DNA from 2 places in the Mycobacterium novum genome. Region 1 is predicted to be linked to the other one. Evidence: predicted binding sites of a transcription regulator. Region 1 holds the regulator's gene; the other holds the start of a gene.
What was found. Region 1 encodes LexA, which represses DNA repair genes until DNA is damaged. Its sites were predicted from a motif close to CGAACANNTGTTCG; they were not measured.
Positions count from the first base shown of each region.

Region 1 (7,693 bases):
TGGTGGGGTATACCCCGCGTCCCCGGCCCGACCAGGTGCCCAGCAGCGGTGCCAGCTCCACAAGGTTCGGGTGCAGCTCTGGTGCCATTGGGCCAGCGTAGTGCGTGCCGCGGCGCCGCGAGCCTCAACCGGTGGTGGGCACCTGGCGGTGCTCACGCAGCGCTTCGATCTCCCGCTCGAAGTCGGCCGCCGACGAGAACGAGCGGTACACCGAGGCGAAACGCAGGTAGGCGACCTCGTCGAGTTCGCGCAGCGGACCCAGAATCGCCAATCCCACCTCGTGGCTGGGGATCTCCGGTGAGCCCGCCGCCCGCACCGCGTCCTCTACCTGTTGGGCCAGCAGATTCAGCGCATCGTCGTCGACCTGGCGGCCCTGACACGCCCGGCGCACCCCGCTGATGACCTTTTCGCGGCTGAACGGCTCGGTGACACCGCTGCGCTTGACCACCGCCAGTACCGCGGTCTCCACGGTGGAAAAGCGCCGCCCGCATTCCGGGCAGGACCGACGGCGGCGGATGGCCTGGCCTTCGTCGGTTTCGCGGGAATCCACCACCCGGGAGTCTGGATGGCGACAAAACGGGCAATGCATGGCCGCTCCTTCGCCGTGCCGAGAGCCGGACACCTGCACGCGTTGCGGCAAACCCGGCCACTGGGACAACTGTGAGCGTACCTGCGCGGGTGCCGGGCGGCGCGCCGTGCTGCCCGCATGCCGCGACCGGCCGGACATCGACGGCCGCTCAGCCGATCGGCGCGATCAGCGTCTGGCCGGCACCCAGCGCCGCCGACTCGAGACTGTTGAGCTCGCGGATCCGGTCGACGACCTGGCTCGTCGGCGCGTCGGGTGCGACCCGGGCCGCCAGGTGCTGCAGGGTCTCGCCGCTCTGGACCCGCACCACGCCCAGCTCGCCGGGCACCGCGGACCCGCCGTCGGCCATTGTCGCACCGAACTGGGCGATGAGACCGAGCCACACCGTGATTCCCGCGGCGATCAGGGCGAGCACCACGGTCGTCGCGGGCGTGATCGGTTTGGTGGGGCGGGGCCGATGCGCCGTGCGCGACATCAGCACACCGGTACCGCGATGCGACAGCGGCGCACCGTCCGGCCGCGACCGCACCACTCGCGCGGGGCGGGTGTGAACCGCGTGCGCCCGCCCTGACGTGACGGGGCGCCGCCGGGGCCCCACCGGCGCGCGCTCGGCCGGGTCGAACGTCGGAGCGAACGTGTCGATGAGCATCATGTGCGGTTCTCCCTCACTCGGCGTCGGCGACCCTGTTCGCTCGACTGTTCGAATAGTAATCGATTGTATGTTCGATTTCCGAACATGTGATCGATTCGTTGTCGAAAACATTAGCGAAAGGGTCCGACAGCCGACCGGCGGTTCGAACGTGCGCCCGACACACCTCGAACACATGTTTGATTAATGTCGGCAAGGCGACTAGATTCGCCCCTATGAGCGACAGCAGCAAGACAGCGCCAGCGCCCGACTCGACGCTTACCGCGCGGCAGCGCACCATTCTGAGCGTCATCCGCGCCTCGGTGAGCGAGCGGGGCTACCCGCCGAGCATCCGCGAGATCGGCGATGCCGTCGGCCTGACGTCGACGTCGTCGGTCGCCCACCAGCTGCGCACGCTCGAGCGCAAGGGCTATCTGCGCCGTGACCCCAATCGGCCCCGTGCCGTCGACGTCCGCGGCCCGGAGGAGTCGACCGGCTCCGACGCGGCGCCGCGCAGCGATGTCGCCGGCTCGGATGCGCTGCCCGAACCCACCTTCGTTCCGGTGCTCGGCCGGATCGCGGCCGGTGGCCCGATCCTGGCCGAGGAGGCGGTCGAGGACGTCTTCCCACTCCCCCGCGAGTTGGTGGGCGAAGGCGAGCTGTTCCTGCTCAAGGTGGTCGGTGAGTCGATGGTGGACGCCGCGATCTGCGACGGCGACTGGGTGGTGGTTCGCCAGCAGAACGTCGCCGACAACGGCGACATCGTCGCCGCGATGATCGACGGCGAGGCCACCGTCAAGACCTTCAAGCGCACCGGCGGTCAGGTATGGCTGATGCCGCACAACCCGGTTTTCGACCCGATTCCGGGCAACGACGCGGTGGTGCTGGGCAAAGTCGTCACCGTCATCCGCAAAGTCTGACGGGGCAATTCGGCGGCTACCCGGTGCTGCCGATGCCGGCCAGCGAGAAGAACTCCCGGCGGGAACGGTCGTCGCTTCGCAGCGTGCCCGACAGGGTCGAGGTGACGGTCGTGGACCCGCCGGCGTGCACGCCGCGCAACGTCATGCAGGTGTGCTCGGCGCGGATCACTACCCCGACGGCCCGCGGCTGCAGGTGGTCGGTGAGCCAGTCGGCAACCTGCTTGGTGAGCCGTTCCTGCACCTGCGGCCGGCAGGCAAAGTAATCGACCACCCGAGCCAGCTTGGACAGGCCCAGGAGCCGGTCACCGGGCAGGTAGCCGACACAGGCGGTGCCGGTGAACGGCAGCAGATGATGCTCGCAGACCGACCGGAACCCGATGTCACGCACCAGCACCAGCTCTTCGTACCCCTCCTCGTTCGGGAAGGTGGTGGCCTCGAAGGGCGTCGGGGTGAACATCTCGGCGTAGGCCCGCGCCATCCGCCGTGGCGTGTTCCGAAGCGCTTCGCCGGCGGTGGAGATGCCCAGCGCGTGCAGCAGCGCCGCGGCGGCCCGCTCGGCGGCCTCGAGGTCCGGCACCGGCCGATCGGCGACTCGCAGCTCGGCGTAGACGGCTACCGACATCTCAATCCTCCATCGACGATCATCGTTGCGTTCAGATTGGCGGCGTCAGACCCTATTTGTCAATTATTTTTGGTGTTACATTGGGACGATGAGCTACCCCCGCCGCGGCCACCCGGATCCGCTGACCCGGTTGAGCAGCCTGGACGATCCGGTACGGCAGCGGCTCTATCATTACGTGGCGTCGTGCGACGAGCCGGTAGCCCGCGAGCAGGCCGCGACCGCCGCCGGCATCAGCCGCACACTGGCCGCCTACCACCTCGACAAGCTGGCCGAGGCCGGGATCCTGTCGGTGAGCTACGCGCGGCCGGCCGGCCGCTCCGGTCCCGGCGCCGGGCGCCCCGCCAAGCGCTATGCCCGCACCCGGGACGAGCTGTCGGTGAGTGTGCCGCCCCGCAACTACCGGCTGCTGGCCGACCTGCTGGTCACCGCCATGGCCGACGACGACGCGGGGGCGGTGCGCTCGGCGGTCTCGGCGGCGGCCCGCCGGGCGGGCCGGGCCGAGGCGAGCGAACACGGCGTTTGGCAGGCCCTCCGGGAATTCGGCTACGAGCCGGCGGTCAACGACGCCGGCGACATCGAGCTGCGCAACTGTCCGTTCGAACGACTGGCGCGTCGCTACACCGAGGCGGTGTGCGGTCTCAACCTGCAACTGATCGAGGGCATGCTGGAAGGCACCGGCGAACCGCCGCGGCGGGCCACGCTGACCCCGTCGGAGCGGCGGTGCTGTGTCACCGTCCGAGCACCAAGGCGCGGTCACCGGTGAGCCTGCTGGAGTCACTGGGACTGAGCGCCCCGGTCGTGCAGGCCGGAATGGGGGGCGGGGTGGCCGGCGCAGAGCTGGCCGCCGCGGTATCGGCGGCCGGTGGCTTGGGCACCGTCGGGCTCAGCGATCCGCGCAGCTTCGCCACCGAGCTGCGCCGCGCCGTGGCGCTGGCCGGCGGGCGCCCGGTGGCAGCCAATCTGCTGGTGCCGTTCGTCCGCCGGGCCCATATCGACGCGTGCATCGCGGCCGGTGCCGCCCTGGTGGTGTTTCACGACGGCGCTCCCGCGCGCTGGATCGCCGCGCTGCGGGCCGCGCGAATCCCGGTGCTGTGCACCGCCGGTGATGTCGCCCAGACCCGCCGGGCACTGGCTGCCGGCGCTGACGGTCTGGTGGCCCAAGGCGTCGAGGCCGGCGGCCACCTGGTGGCCGATCGACCGCTCAGTGTGACGTTGCCTGAGGTGCTCGGTGCCGCCGACGGCGCCCCGGTGCTGGCAGCAGGCGGGGTCGCCGATGCCGACGACGTCCGGGCGCTGCTGGCCGCCGGTGCCGTGGGGGCGGTCGCCGGGACCCGCTTTCTGCTCACCGAGGAGTCGCGCGCCCACCCCGGCTACAAGCAGAAGGTGCTGGATGCGCAACGAACCATCCGCACCATGTTGTTCGGGGTGGGCTGGCCGCTGGCCCACCGGGTCGTTCCCAATGTCCTCACCGAACGCTGGTGTGCGCGAGATGAACTCGGTCCGCCGGCGGTGCGGGCATTCAACCGGATCGGTGCGCCGCTGGGGCGGCTGATGCCGCTGGGCGCGCTGGGGACGATCCTGGCCGCGCAGCGGACAGCCGTGCCGCTCTACACCCCGGCATTGCCGTTGGCCGGAATGGACCCGGCCGCAGTGGACCGGTCAGCGCTCTACGCCGGCGAGACCAGCCGGCGCATCCATGACATCGTTCCGGCAGCCGAGGCACTGGCACGGCTGACACCGTAACGAATCACCGAGGGAGATCACCATGTTCGGCCCGTGCCCACCTTTCGATGCGGAGTCGGCGCGCCGTAAGGTCCGAGCCGCCGAAGACGCCTGGAACACCCGCGACCCTGAACGGGTGGCGCAGGCCTACACCGACGACTCGGTCTGGCGTAACCGAGACGAGTTCGTCACCGGGCGCGCCGAGATCGTCGCGTTCCTGCGGCGCAAGTGGGCCCGTGAACGCGACTACGCGCTGCGCAAGGAGCTGTGGTGCCACCACGACAACCGAATCGCGGTGCGCTACCAGTACGAAAGCCGTGACGCGACCGGCCAGTGGTGGCGCAGCTACGGCAACGAACTGTGGGAGTTCGCCGACGACGGCCGGATGAGCCGCCGCGAGTCCAGCATCGACGACGTCGCCATCACCGAGGATCAGCGACGGATCTTCGGGCCCCGCACCGACAGTGACGAGCACACGCCCCTGCCGCTGCGGTGATCAGCCGGCCCTGGTGAACCCGTTGAGCCGGGCCGCCTCCTCGGTGGCGAACCAGATCTCGGCCAGCGTGTCGTCGTACAGCGCATTCTGCGGCGTGTAGTAGAGCCCCGAGCCGATGTTCGCCTTGATCGGGTAGCCGTCCGGCTGCTGGTAGGGGTCGTCCAGCGGCAGGTGCATCACCGGATGCGCCGACTCCCCGGCCCCGAAGCTGCGCTGGCCGGAGCCGAAGCCACGTGACGGCGTCGAGGATCCGAAGGCGCCCGAGTCGGTGGCCGACGCCCCGTGCCCCACCGCGTGCCGACCGGTTCCCAGGTCCTCCTCGGTCACCACCCGCGTCGGCGCGGTGTCGGCGTCGTCATCGTCGTCCGGCTCGTTGTCGGCCTCGGCCTCGCCGTAGCGCAGCCAGGGCGCCTCCGGTAGCGGCTGACCGAGCGCCTCGGCCTCGGGCGCCGCACCGAACGACGACGAGCTGCCGTAGCGGCTCGGCAGCCGGACGGTGCCCTCGTGGTCCAGCTGTTCATGGTGCGCCCACTGCTCGTCATCGTCGTCGTAGTCGTCACTGACCGGCGCGGGCACCGCGACCGGCGGGCGTGCGGACGACGGAGCCGGCCGGCGCCGCTGCCACCACATCGCCGCGCCCGCCAGCGCCCCCAGCACCGCCAGCACCGCGACCGGGATCAGCACCCACAACCAGTTCCAGTGCGTCTCGGTGCCGGTACCGGTCGTGGTCGCCGTGCTGCCGTTCGGCAGGTTCATGCCGGGGATCTGCAGGCCCGCCAGCGCCGGCGCGAGATCGGCCGGCTCGGTGCTGAAGGCGTTGTTCGCCTGGTTCCACGACACCGTCCCGCCGGTGAACTTCTGCGAGACCACGTCTCCGTCGACGGTCTGGTCGCCCACCGGGGCGCCGAGCTTTCCTGAAGCACCATCGAGCTTGTCCCAGGCCGCCTTCATCGCACTGCGCACCACGAAGGCGCCGTTGTCGGGGCTGAAGAAGATCACCGGGTCGTCGTCGGCGGCGAACGACGCGAACTTGCTCCCGGCGATGGCACCGTCAGCCGTGCCGGTGATCGGGAAGCCCAGATCGCTGCCGGCCGGGCCGCCCAGCGACTCGTACTTGGCCAGGACGTCGCCGTCCAACGCGTAGGCCCCGGTGGCCGGGGCGAAGTAGACCTTGCCCCGGACGAAATCCTGGCCCGCTCCGTCGCTGCCGACCACGTACTGGTCGCCCTGCTTGGCCCCGAGCGAGCCCGATGCGCCGCCCGTGGCGCGCCACGCCTGGTCGATGGCCGCGGTCGGATCGAGCTGAACCTGCAGCTCGGCCAGCTGGGCCGCCAACTCCGGCGGCACCGTGGTGAACGTCCGAGTCGCGCCGTCGAAGGACAGCGCACCGGCGCTGAACTTCTGGGTCACCACCGCGCCGTCGTAGTTCTCGTCGTCGACCGGCACGCCCAGCGCTCCGGTGGAGCTGCCCAGCTTGTCCCAGGCCGCATTCATCGGGCCGCGCACCACATGGGCGCCGTGTTCGGCCGTCCAGTAGATCACCGGGTTGTCGGCACCGGACAAGATGGCCACCCGGCTGTCGGGCACCAGCCCCGGCACCTCATCGCTGCTGGGGAACCCCAGGCCGCTGGTCGCCGCCCCACCCATCGACTCGTACTTCTCGAGGATCGCGCCGAACAGCGCCTTGGCCCCGGTCTCCGGTGTGAAGAAGATCGTGCCGCCGGCGAAGTCCTGCGCGAAGCCGACACCGGCCGGATGCACGTCGCCCTTGGGCGGCCCCAGCGGCGAGCCGTCACCTCCGGCCGCCTGCCATGCCGCCGTGATGGCGTCGTGAGCCTCACTGTCGGGCGTTGCCGCCGCGGTCTGCATCGACAACAGCACGGTGACCGTCGCCGCGAGGCCGAGCGCCATGCGCACCGCCATCTTGCCGAACCGATCTTTCCGACTAGTCACCAGCCCTCCCAGGCACCGCAATCGACGCAAATGTTTCCGGCATAAACTTTCCCGCAATCGACCCGTATTGCGAAGCGAAGTCATCGATATTGCGGAAACAGATACCCACCCGATGCCGAAAAGTTGCCGACCCGCATAGCGACGACGAGGCCCCGCCCACGGCTGAACACGCAGGTCAGGGCCCCGTCTGTAAGAATCAGACGCCCAGGCTGCGGCCGATGATCTCTTTCATGATCTCGGTGGTGCCGCCGTAGATGGTCTGCACCCGCGCATCCAGGTAGGCCCGCGCGATCGGATATTCGCGCATGTAGCCGTAGCCGCCATGCAACTGCAGGCAGCGGTCGATCAAGTGGACCTGCTTCTCGGTGCTGTACCACTTGGCCATCGCGGCCTGTTCCACCGTCAGCTGCTTGTCCAGGTGCAACCGGATGAACTCGTCGACCATCATCCGCACCACGGTGGACTCGGTGGCCAGCTCGGCGAGCAGGAACCGGCTGTTCTGGAAGCTGCCGATCGGTTTGCCGAACGCCTTGCGCTCCTTGGTGTAGGTGATCGTCTGCTCCAGCGTGGCCTCCATCGCCGCGGCGGCCATGATCGCGATGGAGATCCGCTCCTGCGGCAGATTCTGCATCAGGTAGATGAAGCCCATACCCTCCTGGCCCAGCAGGTTCTCCACCGGCACATGCACGTCGGTGAACGACAGCTCGGCGGTGTCCTGGGCGTCCAGCCCGACCTTGTCCAGGTGGCGGCCGCGCTCGAAGCCCGC
Region 1 is NZ_AP022562.1:3,787,989-3,795,681, reverse strand. Features, by position in the region: gene G6N19_RS17850 (peroxynitrite isomerase) at 1-88, opposite strand, end outside; gene nrdR (transcriptional regulator NrdR) at 125-589, opposite strand; gene G6N19_RS17840 (LysM peptidoglycan-binding domain-containing protein) at 738-1,238, opposite strand; gene lexA (transcriptional repressor LexA) at 1,451-2,134, shown strand; gene folE (GTP cyclohydrolase I FolE) at 2,151-2,756, opposite strand; gene G6N19_RS17825 (helix-turn-helix transcriptional regulator) at 2,845-3,519, shown strand; gene G6N19_RS17820 (NAD(P)H-dependent flavin oxidoreductase) at 3,516-4,499, shown strand; gene G6N19_RS17815 (nuclear transport factor 2 family protein) at 4,522-4,974, shown strand; gene G6N19_RS17810 (LGFP repeat-containing protein) at 4,975-6,927, opposite strand; gene G6N19_RS17805 (acyl-CoA dehydrogenase family protein) at 7,124-7,693, opposite strand, start outside.

Region 2 (7,693 bases), 530 kb from region 1:
GCTGCGGCCGTATCCGAACGGATGCAGCTCATCTGGGGCCTTGGCGGCGGCCCGCTGCCCGAACAGCAGCAGCGCCTGGTTGGAGGTGTCGGCCACCGAGTGCACCGCCTCGGCGAGCATGGCGGCGCTGCCGGTGATCACGTAGCCGGTGAACTTCGCGACCGCGATCCCGGCGTTGGCCAACAGTGCCGCCAGGATCGCCCTGGTGCTACCGGAGGTGGACACTCACAGACCTATCGTCGACCGGAACAGCACGGCCTGTTGCTGGGCCAGCAGTCGGATCGGCCCGTCGTCGCTGGGCACCCAGGCCGACTCGCCCCGGCGCAGTATCAGGCTCCCCGACTTGGCGTGCACGGTGACCGAGCCCTCGGTGCACAGCAGGATCTGCGGGCCGTCATGGTGGGCCGGAGCGTCCAGCTCGTGGCCGAGGTGGGCGCCGTCCAGCGTCAACCGGGACACGGCGAACTCCTCGGCCGGGGTCTGGTAGACCACCTCGGGCCCGTCGGAGTGGATCGCCGGCCGCAGCGCCTGCTCGGTGGTCGGGGTGAAGTCCAGCACCCGCAGCAACTCGGGCACGTCGACGTGCTTGGGCGTCAGGCCGCCCCGCAGCACGTTGTCCGAGTTGGCCATCACCTCCAGCCCGACACCGTGCAGATAGGTGTGTAGGTTGCCGGCCGGCAGGAAGATGGCCTCGCCGGGCGCCAGGCTGATCCGATTGAGCAGCAGCGCCGCCAGCACGCCGGCGTCGCCCGGATAGCGCTCACCGAGTTCGAGCACGGTCTTGGCCTCGGCTGCGAATTCGCCGGCCTCCGAATGCAGGTATTGGATGGCACCCTCGAGTACCGCGGGAACCAGGACGTCGAGATCGGGCTGAGGCGCGGTGATCCAGGTGGTGAACAGCGCCCGCAGCCCGTCGGCGTCGGACTGGGCATCGGCGGGATCGAGGGCGGGGCGATCGCCGGCGGTCTGGCCGCCGAGCAGGTCGATGAACGGATCGAGATCCGATACCGCCAGCGCCCGCAGCAACTCGACGGTGCGCGCCGCGGGACGGAAGCCGGCCAGCGCCTCGAACGGCTGCAACGCCACCAGCAGTTCGGGTTTGTGGCTGGTGTCGCGGTAGTTGCGGATCGGCGAGGACACCGGAACCCCGAGCCGCTCCTCCCGCTCGTAGCCCTCGATCGCCTGCATGGCGCTGGGGTGGGCCTGCAGCGACAACGGCTCGTCGGCGGCGAGCACCTTGACCAGGAACGGCAGCCGGTCACCGAAGCGGGCGTGGGCCACCGGCCCGAGCTGGCCCTCCCAGTCGGCGGTCAAGACCTCCAGCAGCGACACCTCGCCGGTGGCGGTCTCCAGCCAGGCCGGGTCGCCGGGGTGGGCGCCCAGCCACAGCTCGGCCTCCGGATGCGCCGCCGGGACCGGCCGCCCGGTGAACTCGGCGATGGCGGTCCGCGATCCCCAGGCGTAGGTCCGTATCGCGCCGCGTAGTGGTTCCACTGTTCCCGTCAACCTCGTAAAAGTCGCACGTAGGCGGCGGCCATCTCCAGCCGCACGGCCAGCACCGCAAGCTGTTGCTCGGCCCGGCCCGGCCCGGCCGGAGCCGGCACGGCCGCCGGACCCGACGTCTCCTCGGCCGCCGCCGGTGTCAGCGGCACGTCCCCGGCGCCGATCAGGTCGACATCGTGCAGCCCGCTGATCCGGGCCGCCACCACCGTCCGCTCGGCCGACAGTGCCAAGGCCAGCACCCGCAGCCGCTCGGCAGCCGGCCCGTCGATCTGCTCGTCATGAAAAATATCAGCGGATCCGCCGGCGCCGTCCGCGGCCCGGGCGCGCAGCGCGCTCACCGCGTCGGCCAACCCGGTCGCCGCCACCGCGGTCCGCCCGATCCGCAGCATCATCGCCGACCCGTGCCGGGCCAGTGCCAGCGATGCCGCGCAGTCACCGGCCAGGGCGACGTCGCGGCCGACGATCCGGTCGGCCAGGATCTTCGCCGGGTTGGTGAACAGCTCGCGGCCGGCGCTGTTGCGCAGCGCCTCGGCATCCAGTTCGTCGGCCAGCACACCCAGGTCGATCTGCGCGGCGGGATTCCCCGGCTCCACGGCTTCGAGCACGGCAAGCCCGGCGGCCAGGTAGCGAGGCAGGCCGAACTCGTCGGGGACCCCGACCCTCGGCTCGAGCACCGCGACACGGCCGGCGGTGGCATCGCGCAACGGGCCCTGGTAGGGCGCGGCGACCACGACCCGTGCGCCGCGGCGCACCCCGGCGGAGGCCGCGGCGACCAGCGCGGGATCTCCCGGATCGTCGCCGGCGACCACCAGTACGTCCAGCGAGCCCATCCAGGCCGGGGCCTCGGCGGCCAGCACCAGCGGTTCGCGAGCCGAATCCCCCCGGGCCGCGGCCAGCAGGCTCCCCGCCGTCGCCGCCGCGCCGCGGGTCGCCACCCAGATCAGGGTGCGCGCCGGAAAGTCCCGGATGTCACCGCGCACGGTGTCCAAGGCGCCCTCGGCGACCGCGGCGGCGGTGGCGCGCACCTGCGCCCCGGCCATCGACGCGGCCCACAGCGCCCCGTCGCGGTCAGCGGCCAGCAACGCCTCGGCGTCGTCGAGGTCGACGGTGGACGAGAAGGATCCGGGGAACGCGTTCACGACCGTGACTTCTCGGCGGCGGTGACGGCCTCGACCTGTTCGGTGACCCGGGCCACCACCGCATCGACCGCGGCGGAATCGGGGGCCTCCACGTTGAGCCGCAGCAGCGGTTCGGTGTTGGAGCTGCGCAGGTTGAACCAGCTGCCTCCGCCCAGGTCGACGGTCACCCCGTCGAGATGGTCGACGGATGCCTGCTCGCCGAACGACGCGACCACGGCGTCCGCATAGGCTTGCGCGTCGACGCCGTCGGCCAGGGTGTAGTTGATCTCGCCGGAGGCCGCATAACGCTGGTAGTCGGCGGTCAGCTCCGACAGCGGCCGCTGCTGCTCGCCGAGCGCGGCCAGCACATGCAGCGCTGCGAGCATCCCCGAGTCGGCCCCCCAGAAGTCCCGGAAGTAGTAGTGCGCCGAGTGTTCCCCGCCGAAGATGGCGCCGGTCTCGGCCATCACCGCCTTGATATAGGAGTGTCCGACCCGTGACCGCAACGGCGTGCCGCCGCGCTCGGCCACCAGTTCGGCCACCGCGCGGGAGGTGATCAGGTTGTGGATCACCGTCGCTCCGGGTTCGCGGGCCAGTTCCCGGGCGGCGACCAGGCCGGTCACCGCCGACGGCGAAACCGGCTCGCCGCGCTCATCGACCACGAAGCACCGGTCGGCGTCGCCGTCGAAGGCCAGCCCGATATCGGCGCCGCTGTCGCGGACGAACGCCTGCAGATCGACCAGGTTGGCCGGGTCCAGCGGATTGGCCTCGTGGTTGGGGAAGTTCCCGTCGAGCTCGAAATACAGCGGCAGCAACGTGATCGCCGGCAGCGAGCCGAACACCGCCGGAGCGGTGTGTCCGGCCATGCCGTTGCCGGCGTCCACGGCCACCCGCAGCGGGCGCCCACCGGAGATGTCGACCAAGGAGTGCAGGAACGCCGCGTAGTCGGCCAGTACGTCGCGGTCGGAGACCGCCCCGCGGGATCCGGCCCGGCCGGCATCGGGCGCCACCCCGGCGATCAGCTCATCGCGGATCCGGTCCAGGCCGGAGTCGGCGCCGACCGGCTTGGCGCCCGCCCGGCACAGCTTGATGCCGTTGTAGGCGGCCGGATTATGGCTGGCGGTGAACATCGCCCCCGGACAGTCCAACGACCCGGAGGCGAAGTAGAGCTGATCGGTGGAGGCCAGCCCGATCCGGATCACGTCGAGGCCCTGGGCGATCACCCCCTCGGCGAACGCCGCCGACAGCGGGGGCGAACTGTCCCGCATGTCGTGGCCGATCACCACCTGCCGGGCGCCCTCGTCGGCCATCAGCCGGGCGAACGCGGCGCCGACCTCGGCGACCAGGGATTCATCGATCTCCGAACCGACCAGACCACGTACGTCGTACGCCTTGATCACACGGTGGACAGCCGCAGCGGGCCGAGACATGGACAGGGCTCCTGACGAAGTGGACTCTTGACGCTCAAGCCTAGCCCGGAACGTCCGATCAGTCCGAAGGGTCCGGCAACACGCGCAGGTGGCCGCGACGCCTGCCGTTGCTCTTGCCCGGCGGGCCGGGCGGCGCCAGTACGCCGCCGCCGGGGGTGCCCGAGGAAGCGCCCCGGGAGCCGGTATCCGCCGGCCCGGCCTGCGGATACCACCCGTTGGCCGGCGCGGCTTGGCCGGACTGGCCCTCGCGCACCGCTTCGGCGAGCGCGATCAGGTCGTCCTCCTCGGGGGACACCCACGGGCCGGGGTGACGGACCAGTTCCCAGCCGCGCGGGGCGGTGATCCGGCCGGCGTGGCTGAAACACAAATCCCACGAATGCGGCTCGGCGGCGGTCGCCAGCGGGCCCACCACGGCGGTGGAGTCCGAGTAGACGAACGTCAACGTCGCCACCGCATAGTGCGGACACCCTGGCCGACAGCAGCGGCGGGGAACCTTCACGCGGTCGAGGCTATCGTGGCGGCGCAGCCCCGGGGCGCCGGACACGCGCAAGGGGCGAAGACCCTATGCGCAACCGTTACCATCTTCTTCCGTGATCGCCACGCGTCGCCCATGGCGCGGCCGCGAACCCCGCGGGCCGCTGCTGCCGCCGACCGTGCCCGGCTGGCGCACCCGGGCCGAACGGTTCGACATGGCGGTGCTGGAGGCCTACGAGCCCATCGAGCAACGCTGGAAACAACGGCTGGCGGCGCTCGACGTCGCGGTCGACGAGATTCCCCGGATCGCCGCCAAGGATCCCGACAGTGTGCAGTGGCCCCCGGAGGTGGTCGCCGACGGGCCGATTCCGCTGGCTCGCTTGATACCTGCCGGGGTGGATGTCCGGGGTAACCCGACACGAGCACGAATATTGTTGTTCCGCAAGCCGATCGAACAACGCGCGAATGACAGCGTGGAACTCGGGGATTTATTGCACGAAATCCTGGTGGCTCAGGTCGCCACCTACTTGGATGTCGAGCCCACGGTCATCGATCCGACGATCGAGGACTAGCGGCCGACAGCGGTGTTCGACGCGCTTCAGATGATGCCGCGCTTGAGGCGACGGCGCTCACGCTCGGACAGGCCGCCCCAGATGCCGAAGCGCTCATCGTGCGCCAGCGCGTATTCCAGGCACTCGCTGCGCACCGAGCACCGCTGGCAGATCTTCTTGGCCTCGCGGGTGGACCCGCCCTTCTCCGGGAAGAAGGCCTCCGGGTCGGTCTGCGCGCACAGCGCGCGGTCCTGCCACTGCTCGTTGGTGGCCGAGGCCGGGTCGAACGGGTCGAATTCGTCGTAGTCGTCGAGCTCGGGAACCAGGCTCAGGTGTGGCCGGCTGGGCGCCGGTTCGGCCTCTGCTGGTGCCGTGAATCCGGTATTGGCATGCGGTGTCGCTCCCATTACGCCCCAAAGGTGCTCATAGGACATGCTCCGCTCCTCACCTGGTTGCGCGATTCTGATGTGTCGCCCGTATTGCGATGCTCTCCATCCCAATTCGAACATGTGATCGAATCTCGGTCTGCGACACCGGAATCGGCTGGCCAACCGGGAAATGACACTGATGTGATTAGACACGGGATGACTGGTCCGGTCAAGCCGAATGGCGAAATTCCTTACCATCTCGTGACCGATTTCGGACGTGTCCGAGACCGGCGAGTCCGTGTCATCTAGCCCACACCCCTGTTTCGGCGTGTCTTACCGGGGCCGGCTGAGCGGCCACTGTGGCGGTCCGCCACACCGGTCGCGTCCACGCCAACGGTACTGTCGTGCGCTGTGAAGGTCACGGTTCTCGTCGGCGGGGTCGGCGGCGCGAAGTTCCTGCTCGGCGTGCAGAAATTGCTGAGCCTGGGCCGGTTCGGCGAGGCCGACGCTGCGGCGCACGAGCTGACCGCGGTCGTCAACGTCGGCGACGACGCCTGGATGCACGGGGTGCGCATCTGCCCGGACCTGGACACCTGCATGTACACCCTGGGCGGCGGGGTGGACCCCGAGCGCGGCTGGGGGCACCGCGACGAGACCTGGCACGCCATGGAGGAGTTGGCCCGCTACGGGATGCAACCGGACTGGTTCGGTCTCGGCGACCGCGACCTCGCCACCCATCTGGTGCGCACCCAGGCGTTGCGCGGCGGCTACCCGCTGACGGAGGTGACCGCGGCGCTGTGCGACCGCTGGCAGCCCGGCGCAAGGCTGCTGCCGGTCACCGACGACAGCTGTGAAACCCATGTCGTGATCACCGATCCCGCCGACGACACCCAGCGTGCGATCCACTTCCAGGAGTGGTGGGTGCGCTACCGCGCCGAAGTGCCCACGCACGGATTCGGCTTCGTGGGCGCCGAGAAGGCCAGCGCGACACCGCAAGTCCTCTCAGCCATCGCCGACGCCGACATCGTGCTGCTGGCGCCGTCGAATCCGGTGGTGAGCATCGGCGCCATCCTGGCCATTCCCGGCGTCCGGGCAGCGCTGCGGTCCACCCCGGCGCCGGTCGTCGGCTACTCGCCGATCATCGCCGGAAAACCGTTGCGCGGCATGGCCGACACCTGCCTGAGCGTGATCGGCCTGGAGTCCAGCTCACACGCCGTGGGTCAGCACTACGGGTCGCGCAGCGGGACCGGAATCCTCGACTACTGGCTGGTGCACGAGGGCGAACAGACCGCCGACGAGCCGGCCGGTATCACCGTGCGCAGCGCCCCGCTGCTGATGACCGATCCGGCGGCGACGGCCGAGATGGTGCGCGTCGGGCTAGATGTCGCGGGCGTGTCACCGTGACGGGCCCCGGCGAACACGGCAGTGCCGCGAAGGTCGAGATCCTGCCGGTCACCGGCTTGGGCGAGTTCCGGCCGGGCGACGATCTGGCGGGCGCGCTGGCGCAGGCCGCGCCGTGGCTGGCCGACGGCGACATCGTGGTCGTCACCAGCAAGGTGGTGTCCAAGTGCGAGGGCCGGATCGTTCCTGCTCCCCACGACCCCGAGGCGCGTGATGCGCTGCGCCGCCAACTGGTCGAGGCCGAGGCGGTGCGCGTACTGGCCCGCAAGGGCCGCACCTGGATCACCGAGAATCGGCTCGGACTGGTGCAGGCCGCCGCCGGCGTGGACGGCTCCAACGTCGGCGCGTGCGAACTCGCGCTGCTGCCGGTCGACCCCGACGGCAGCGCCGCGACGTTGCGCGCCCGGCTGGCCGAGCAGCTCGGCGTCGACGTCGCGGTGCTGATCACCGACACGATGGGCCGCGCCTGGCGCCATGGGCAGATCGACGTCGCGATCGGGGCGTCCGGTCTGACCGTGCTCAACGGCTACGCCGGCGCCGTCGACCGGCACGGCAACGAGCTGGTCGTCACCGAGGTGGCCGTCGCCGACGAACTGGCGGCGGCCGCCGACCTGGTCAAGGGCAAGCTCACCGATGTCCCGGTGGCGGTGGTGCGCGGCGTCGTCAGTCCCGACGACGGATCCACCGCGGCCGCGCTGGTGCGCTCCGGACCCGAGGACCTGTTCTGGCTCGGCACCGCCGAGGCCATCGAGGCGGGGCGCCGGCAAGCCCAGCTGCTGCGCCGCTCGGTGCGCGCGTTCTCCGCCGAGCCGGTGCCGGCGGAGACGATCACCGACGCCATCGCCGAG
Region 2 is NZ_AP022562.1:3,258,888-3,266,580, reverse strand. Features, by position in the region: gene G6N19_RS15220 (cation diffusion facilitator family transporter) at 1-225, opposite strand, end outside; gene manA (mannose-6-phosphate isomerase, class I) at 226-1,494, opposite strand; gene G6N19_RS15210 (hypothetical protein) at 1,503-2,642, opposite strand; gene G6N19_RS15205 (phosphomannomutase/phosphoglucomutase) at 2,639-4,051, opposite strand; gene G6N19_RS15200 (DUF3499 domain-containing protein) at 4,110-4,550, opposite strand; gene G6N19_RS15195 (metallopeptidase family protein) at 4,642-5,097, shown strand; gene G6N19_RS15190 (WhiB family transcriptional regulator) at 5,124-5,483, opposite strand; gene cofD (2-phospho-L-lactate transferase) at 5,856-6,848, shown strand; gene G6N19_RS15180 (coenzyme F420-0:L-glutamate ligase) at 6,845-7,693, shown strand, end outside.
Region 2: cofD (2-phospho-L-lactate transferase) is a predicted target of LexA. The motif match lies at 5,579-5,592, and genes of this name have one in related genera.